Regions from separate parts of the Clostridium tanneri genome, predicted to be linked through region 2. Evidence: riboswitches for the same ligand, from Rfam matches in the RefSeq annotation. Region 2 holds a riboswitch; the other holds the start of a gene.

Region 1 (4,438 bases), on a different contig from region 2:
GAATTGTACAAACCTATTATTCTTTGATTTGTAAGAAGGTAAAATACATCAGCTCCATTTAAGCTTAAAGGGGATAGGGCACCAAGGCTTAATACTCCGCCAACTTCCGGTTTTTTCAAAGTTCCATTTGGATTATAAAGGTTAGATAAATAATCATTATCTCTTATAGCAGTAAGATCTATTAAACCCTTTAGCTTTCCGTCCTCTGAAGTGATTTTAACTTTATAGTAATCCTGATAAACAGCATTATAGGTGCTCATTTCATTGAATTTGTCAACATCGAAAAGAGACTTGGTGATATTGTCCTTAAAGGAGTAAAGATAATTAAAGTAGTATCCACCGCTGCCTCCTGATGCGATAGACAAAAGCACTTGAGGAACTTTGTCCTCTGTAAATTTTCCGATGAATAAGGTTGGAGAATAACCATCATTATTCTCTGGTTTTACTACTATATCCGCAGCCGCTTTTTTATTTTTTATAGTAAGAGTTATGTCTTCAATAAAACCGTTTTCTCCATAAGGTTTTTTACCGGTGAGGGTGAGTGTTTCAAGAACTCCGTCACCATCTACGTCTGCGTATTTAGTTTGTAGTACATATACTTTGTCCGTTTGAAGCTCTTTAGGTATTCTGGTAAACATGAAAATCTCCTATTATTATTGCTATATACTATAGTATTCAAAAATAGGAAAAAGGTAAACAAATTATAGTAAATATGAGGGAAATGGAAATAGGTTAAAATAAGTTATTGTTTATGTTAATATATAAACTGAGATTGTTTGACAATTTTAAAAAATATATGCTGAAGTTAAAGATGAAAGGATAGAGTTATGAAAATAGAAAGAATAAGTAAAAGTACTACTATGTTTACCTTCGATAGTATCGAAAACTACTTAACCAGTGTTTTTTTAATAGAAAAGAAATCAAAAAACTATCTTATAGATACCTTCTGCGGTCCAGGCAGTATGGAAGCAATTATAAATCAATTAAACAGTAAAAAAGAAACAGTAGTAATTAATACTCACTTCCATTGGGATCATATATGGGGAAATTGTAGCTTTAAAGGAAGTAATATAATTGGTCATAGGCTTTGTAGAAAGCTATCAGATGAGTTATGGGAAGAACAAATAAATAAAAATACTAAGTATATTGATGGAAAAGTAGAAAAGCTCTTGCCCAATATAACCTTTGAAGAAAAAATTATCTTTGAAGAAGATGGTATAGAATTATTCTACAGCCCTGGTCACACAGTAGATAGTATCTCCATATTTGACCGGGAAGAGAAAGTACTATATGTAGGAGATAACTTAGAAAGACCTATAGTATATGTAGAAAGTGAGGACGTTTCTACATATGTTAAAACTTTAGAAAACTATTTAAAGTACAATGCTAAAAAAATTGTAGCCAGTCATACTTCAAATTTATCAGAAGAAGATATATTTAGTACCATTAGCTATTTAAAAGATCTAATGGAAGGGAAAAAAGTAGACTTTGAATCAGAATATACAAGGACTGTACATAAACAAAATATGGATATGATATATAAAAATTAATTATTTAGTATAAAAAATCTCAGCACATTCATTTTGGATTATTATATTATACATGGTGAAAATTTTAAAATGTAATAAAGGGTGTTAATATTCTAACTATTCTTGAAAATGAAAAAATTGGTAAGTATAATAAAGGTATAATAAAAAAACTTCGGATGACTATAGCGTGAGATAACATTTGTTAACCGAAGGAGCAATAGTATAGTTCCACGGCTATATTAGAAACTCTCAGGTAAAATTAGCGCTGTAGGACGAAACTCTGGAAAGGCTGTTTGAATACAGAACCGATGGTGCAAGACATAGTTTGTGTCGAGACTCTCAGGTAAAGTTACAGAGGATATGTGGGTTAAATTAAGCTTTAACATTCATATCCTCTTTTTGTCATGGAAAAAAATATTAGGGGGGCATTAAAAATATGGAACAATTGAAAAAAACTCCATTAATTGATTCTTATGAAAAATATGGAGGAAAAATAATAGACTTTGCAGGCTGGGCACTGCCTGTACAATATGAGGGAATAATACAGGAACATGAAGCAGTACGTACAAAGGCAGGATTATTCGATGTTTCCCATATGGGTGAGGTAGAAGTAATTGGGGAAGATGCATTTAGTTTTGTGCAAAATTTAGTAACTAATGATGTAAAGGCTCTTGTAGATAACCAAGTTTTATATACACCTGTTTGTTATCCTGACGGAGGAATTGTAGATGATATATTAGTGTACAGGTTTAATGAAAAACATTTTTTCTTAGTAATAAATGCAGGAAATATTGAAAAGGACTTTCAGTGGATGGTTGAGAACAAAGGCAAATTTAATGTAGAACTTAATAATATATCTCCTTCAGTGGTTCAGCTTGCAATTCAGGGTCCAAAGGCTGAAGAAATACTTCAAAAGCTTGTAGATACAAGTTTACAGGAGATCAAATTCTTTTTCTGTAAGAGGAATGTTTCAATTGAAGGGATAAAATGTTTAGTTTCTAGAACAGGCTATACTGGGGAAGATGGTTTTGAAATTTATACCTCCTCAGAAAAGGCAGTATCCTTATGGGATAAAATATTGGAAACTGGAAAAGAAGATGGATTAAAGCCTGCAGGTTTAGGCTGCAGAGATACCTTAAGATTTGAGGTAAACTTACCGTTATACGGAAATGAGTTATTGGATACAATAACCCCTCTGGAAGCAGGATTAGATTTCTTCGTTAGGCTGGATAAGGAAAACTTTATAGGGAAAGATGCCCTTGTGAAACAAAAAGAAGAAGGTTTAAAGAGAAAAATAGTTGGCTTTGAAATGAAGGATAGAGGTATTCCTAGACATGGCTATGAAGTTTTCGTCGGTGATAAGAAAATAGGTCAAGTTACTACCGGTTATCTGTCACCATCGTTGAAAAAGAATATAGGACTTGCTTTAATCGATTATGATTATTCTAATTTAGGAACCACAATCTTTATAAAGGTCAGAAATAAGCTTAGTGAAGCTGTGGTAGTTAGTAAAAAATTTTATAAAAAGAATTACAATAAATAATTTAAGGGGGATTTAAATATGAAGGTTTTAAAGGAATTACTTTATAGTAAGGATCATGAATGGGTAAAGGTTGAAGGAGATAAGGCTTATATAGGAATCACTGACTATGCACAGGATTCCTTAGGAGATATAGTTTTCGTTGAACTTCCGCAGGTAGGTGCAGAATTATCTAAGGAAGATACTTTTGGAGTTGTTGAATCGGTAAAAGCAGCATCAGATTTGTATACACCAGTAAGCGGAAAAGTGATTCAAATAAATGATAATTTAGTAGATAGTCCAGAAGCAGTAAATGAAGATGCTTTTGGAAATTGGATGATAGTTATTGAACTTAATGATAAGTTAGAGCTTGAGGGATTATTAAATTCAGAAGAATATAAAAAAGTATGTGGTTAGGAGGTGTAAATATGCATCCATATTTACCTTTGACAGTGGAGGATAAAGAATCAATGCTAAAATCCATAGGAATTAACTCAATAGATGATTTATTTGAGGATATTCCAAAGGAAGTTCGTCTAAGTAAAGGATTAAATATTAATCCTTCTATGTCAGAGATTGAAGTAGAAAATTACATGAATAAGTTAGCTAATTTAAATAAAAACTGTGAAGAGCTAGTTTGCTTTTTAGGTGCTGGGGCTTATGACCACTATATACCTTCAATAATTAAACACTTAGTAGGAAGATCTGAGTTTTATACTGCCTATACACCTTATCAAGCAGAGATAAGTCAGGGAACACTGCAGACAATATTTGAATATCAGAGTATGATAGCTAACCTTACAGGAATGGACGCAGCTAATGCGTCTATGTATGATGGAGCAACAGCAGCTGTAGAAGCTGCACAAATGGCTGTGGATACAACAAAAAGAAAGAATATTATTGTGTCTACTGCTGTTCATCCAGAAATAAGGAAGGTATTAAAAACTTACTGTAAATTTAAAAATCAAAAGGTAATAGAAATAGAGGAATTAGGGGGAGCTACTGATATAGAAAAGCTTAAAGCTGAACTTAATAAAGATGCAGCAGCCTTTATAGTCCAAACACCAAATTTCTTTGGAATAATTGAAGAATTGTCAGAAATAGAAAGGGTTGTACATGAAAATAAATCACTGCTAATTGTGTCTTGTGATCCTATTTCTCTAGGAATATTGAAAAATCCAGGAGAATACGGGGTGGATATAGCAGTAGGCGACGGTCAATCTCTCGGCAATAATTTAAACTATGGAGGACCTTATTTGGGGTTCCTTGCTACAACTAAAAAACACCTTAGAAAAATTCCAGGAAGAATTGTAGGGGAAACTACAGACAAGGATGGTAAAAGAGGGTTTGTTTTGACTATGCAGGCAAGGGAGCAGCATATAAGAAGGGA
Region 2 (4,438 bases):
TTTATAAATCCTTCTATATCATCTAATGAAGCAATTTTATCTGCAGTTATTGAAGTTGCCTTTTCTCCATCCTTGTAGATTATCATTGTTGGTAATCCAAGAACCTTTTGTGATATAGCTAGTCTTCTTGCAGTGCTTGTGTTTAAGCTAGCAAACTTTATCTTGTCACCATATTTTCCTTCAAGGTCATGTACTCCTGGCATAAGCTGTTTACATATTTCACATTTATCTCCCCAGAAATCTACGAAAACTGGCTTTTCAGTATAAGTTAAAACTTCAGCTTCAAAATTCTCTTTGTTTAATTCTATCATTTCAAAATCCTCCTACTACCAATTTTTATTTACTATGTTCTGCTATATAATGCTCAGCAGCTGTTGCAGCTATAGCTCCATCTGCTGCTGCAGTTATAACCTGTCTTAAAGTTTTCTTTCTTACATCCCCTGCAGCAAATACTCCAGACATGTTTGTTCTCATGTCTTCATCTGTTACGATATATCCGCCTTCCATTTCTAATTGTCCATCGAACAATTGGGAAATTGGGTCATATCCAACAAATACGAAGCATCCATCTACTTTTAATTCACTAGTTTCACCAGTCTTTAAGTTTCTTACTACAAGACCTTCTAATATTTCATCTCCTAAAGCTGCATCAACAGTTGAATCCCAGATGAATTTTATCTTAGGATTTGCAAAAGCCTTTTCTTGTAATGACTTAGCTGCTCTTAAAGAATCTCTTCTGTGAATTATAGTTACACTCTCAGCAAACTTTGTAAGATATATTGCTTCAGTTATAGCTGAATCTCCTCCACCGATAACTGCAATATCTAGTTCTGTAAAGAAGTCTGCATCACAAGTAGCACAATATGATACTCCCTTTGCTCTTAGTTCTTGCTCTTGTTTAAATCCTGCAAGTCTTGGAGTAGCTCCTGTTGCTACTATTATAGTCTTTGCTCTGTAAGTTTCATTTTTTCCCTTTACAACCTTAACATCGCCCTCTAATTCTACCTCTGCGATATCATCTTTTCCGAAGTTAACTCCAAACTCCTCTGCTTGCTTTCTCATTCTTTCGATAAGACTTGGACCTGTACAATTCTCTATTGATCCTGGATAGTTTTCTAATTCATCTGTAGTTGAAGTTTGTCCTCCAAATTTAGCTCTTTCAATAAGTAATGTATCCATTCTTGATCTTGCAGCATAAAGTCCTGCTGATAATCCTGCTGGTCCACCACCGATTATTATAGTGTCGTAAATGTGTGACATTTTCATTACCTCCTACTATCTCTAATTAAACTATTACTGATAAAATTTGCTTAGAGCTATTCGCCCTTATGACTAAACCTTAATTTTACAGGATAACAATAAGTTTTTCAATTCCTGTACATTCTACTTAAAAGGGTGAACTATAATCTTTATTAAGCTACATTAATATAAGGCATGATAGATTAAATCATAATCTATCAACTGAAAGTCTTCTAAAACCTGTTCACTCCAATTAGGAATTCCAAACTTATTAGTGAACTTTTCAGTTGAACTTATTCCTTCTTCTATGTACTTTAAGGAGTCCACCTCTACAGCTTTTTCTCTATTTTTTGATATAATAACTGTTCTATAAGGCGTCTCATTTGGTTTTATACTACTCATTAAAGGATGAGTAAGAAGTTTATGACCATTATGAATATAGCTTCTTACCTTCTTAAATACATCTATGGTAGACCCATCTATAAATTCAGTTACATATTTACTGCTTAAATTCTCTTTGCTCATGGGATTATTTGTTACAACTATTATAGGTTCTATCATACTAACTCTCCTTTATAGGCTTTAAGCGCCATACATATATTTCCAACTAGACACACAAAAAAACAGAGATAAAAGCCTTCAGCCTTTACCTCTGTCTATTAACCTGAGAGTTTTACTCCTTCGGTGCATATGCTTTCCAGAGACTTGTCCATTTTCGGTCCTTTTGCCTGAGAGCTTCATACTATTTCGCTTATAGTACTTCCTCCTTCGGCTATCCACTTAAGGATGTCATATACCTAAAATTACTTTTTTAGATATATAACTAAGTAAATTCGCATTAACTGATTGTTAACATTTCTACTTAATCTCCCGAAAATTTCATCCAACATTATTGAATTTTGTTATGTTTTTGTTATGTTATTGTTTACATTTATTATTATATATTATCAAGTGCAAAAATTCTATACTTTTCTGAAATATTAATTATTACATTTTCTAATAAATCATATTCGAATTGCTGATAATATCACCCATCATTTACCAATATGGTTACTAAAAAATGAATTTATGTATATTTTTTCAATGAACTCTAACAAAATACGCTAATTTGTAACTTAATAATCTAAATTTATACAATTTTCGTCATTTTCTTTTAAGTTTTTATATTTTGACCCAATTCAACCATTGATAATTCATTAACAACCCAGTTGTGGAATTATGAACTATTTTTTAACAATCATTGATAAAAAAAATAAGCCGCACCTATTACAGTCAACTTATTTTAAACAAATTTTAAACAAAAGCAATAAGGTAAGCTTCATTCTAATTTAGTATGTTGTTAATAAATTAATATACAAGAGCTTCCTAGACTGTCGATGAAGTGAAACTTAAGTCAGATGAGTTTTTACCTCTATTGACCCTAGTTACCGAATAAAAGTGATTTAAAAATCTTCTACAAAGAATATGCCACAGGCATCTGGTCCAGCATGAACTCCAACTACACACCCAACTTCGCATTCAATAAAAGCATTTCCCCTAAGCTTCAACTCTTCTCTTAATGAACTAACATCCTTACTAGCTATTTCTAACAGTATAACATCTTCTCCTTGTTTTATTCCCTTTTTATCTCCATAATCTAAAATAGCCCTTATAGCTTTCTTACTTCCACGAACCTTATCAATAACAACCATTTCTCCATTTTCTACCGCTAATATAGGTTTTATACTTAATATATTTCCTATAATTCCTGCTGTTTTGGACAACCTCCCACCTTTAACGAGGTTGTCCAAACTATTAAAAACCAACGCACTTTTTATATGAGGTATTATCTTTAACAGTTCTTTTTCTATTTCTTCTATATTAAGTCCCATATCTTTCAACTTAGCAGCCTTTAGCACTAAGAGCCCTAATCCTGATGTGACATTTAAACTATCTATGACAACTATATTTTCTGTTTCCAGCGTTTCTTTCGCAATACAAGCTGATTGATATGTTCCGCTCATTTTTGAGGAGAGGTGAATGGAAACTACCTTATATCCCATATCTATATATTTTTTATAGCATTCTATAAATCTTTGAGGTATTACCTGAGCTGTTTTTGGAAATGTATCTGAGCTTGCCATTTTAGCTAAAAGGGTATGGGTGTTTATATCTATTCCATCCTTATAGCTTTCCTCATTAATACTAACTAAAAGCGGGAGTACCTCTATATCATGCTTTTTTATAATATAGTCTGGCAGGTCTGCGGTGCTATCTGTTATTATCTTTACCTTTTCCATCACTTCACAACCTTCCTACTTATTTCATATTAGGGAAATCCATCTGCCTCAGTGCCTCATATGCAACTATAGATACGGTGTTAGATAAATTTAAAGAACGAGTAGTAGTATTTATCATTGGTACTTTTATACACCTCTCAGGATCACTTTCCCTTATTACCTCTGGCAAACCTGAGGATTCTCTCCCAAATACTACAAAGTCCCCCTCCTTATATTCTACTTGATGATAGAAATTTTTAGCGTGAGTAGTTGAAAAATAAAAAGTAGAATTCTTATATTTTTCCCTAAGTTCCTCATAGGACTCATATATTGTAAGGTCTAAGTACTGCCAGTAATCAAGTCCTGCTCTTCTTACCTGCTTTTCATCCAAGCTGAATCCTAAAGGCTTTATTAAATGTAATTTAGAGTTGGTAAGAACACAAGTCCTTGCTATATTCCCTGTATTTTGTGGTATTTCCGGTTGGAATAATACTATATTTAAACTCAATGTTTTTTCCTCCTTTGTACTTTGCAATTAAGAAATAAATTCCTCCTATAGCAAGGAGGATTTCTAACTATTTGAAAAACTTCATTAAATATATTACTCTATAATATTCTAATAGTAAAGTACATATAGACCTTATTCCTATATTTTATAACTCATGTTTCGGATTTCAGATTGTAAATATATTTTTTCCTGAAAATTTTTGCTTTGTAGAACACTAACTTCCTTAAGTTATATTATTCCACTTTTAACCAAAAATATTCTCTAGTTTCCTTCACTTTCATTGAGATATTTAATAATTCCCCTTGAGATGTTTTCAGATATATTCCTTAACACCTCCTCTTTTAGTAATTTTTCTCTATCTTCTTTGTTAGTTATAAAACCACACTCTACTAAAGCACAAGGGATCTCACTATATCTAAGCACCGCTAGATTT

Evidence for each region. Region 2 has a riboswitch for glycine ahead of P8V03_RS06185 (GrdX family protein). Riboswitches for the same ligand answer to the same signal wherever they lie in the genome.
Region 1: linked by a shared signal. The riboswitch ahead of gcvT (glycine cleavage system aminomethyltransferase GcvT) and the one ahead of P8V03_RS06185 (GrdX family protein) in region 2 are both predicted to bind glycine.

The regions. Positions count from the first base shown of each region.
Region 1 is NZ_JARUJP010000018.1:58,220-62,657, reverse strand. It holds gene P8V03_RS14375 (hypothetical protein) at 1-638, opposite strand, end outside; gene P8V03_RS14370 (MBL fold metallo-hydrolase) at 828-1,550, shown strand; glycine riboswitch at 1,800-1,894, shown strand; gene gcvT (glycine cleavage system aminomethyltransferase GcvT) at 1,966-3,072, shown strand; gene gcvH (glycine cleavage system protein GcvH) at 3,091-3,465, shown strand; gene gcvPA (aminomethyl-transferring glycine dehydrogenase subunit GcvPA) at 3,477-4,438, shown strand, end outside.
Region 2 is NZ_JARUJP010000005.1:136,832-141,269, reverse strand. It holds gene P8V03_RS06195 (thioredoxin family protein) at 1-311, opposite strand, end outside; gene trxB (thioredoxin-disulfide reductase) at 337-1,260, opposite strand; gene P8V03_RS06185 (GrdX family protein) at 1,423-1,800, opposite strand; glycine riboswitch at 1,890-1,942, opposite strand; glycine riboswitch at 1,946-2,048, opposite strand; gene P8V03_RS06180 (DegV family protein) at 2,682-3,518, opposite strand; gene P8V03_RS06175 (tRNA (cytidine(34)-2'-O)-methyltransferase) at 3,538-4,005, opposite strand; gene P8V03_RS06170 (N-acetylmuramoyl-L-alanine amidase family protein) at 4,267-4,438, opposite strand, start outside.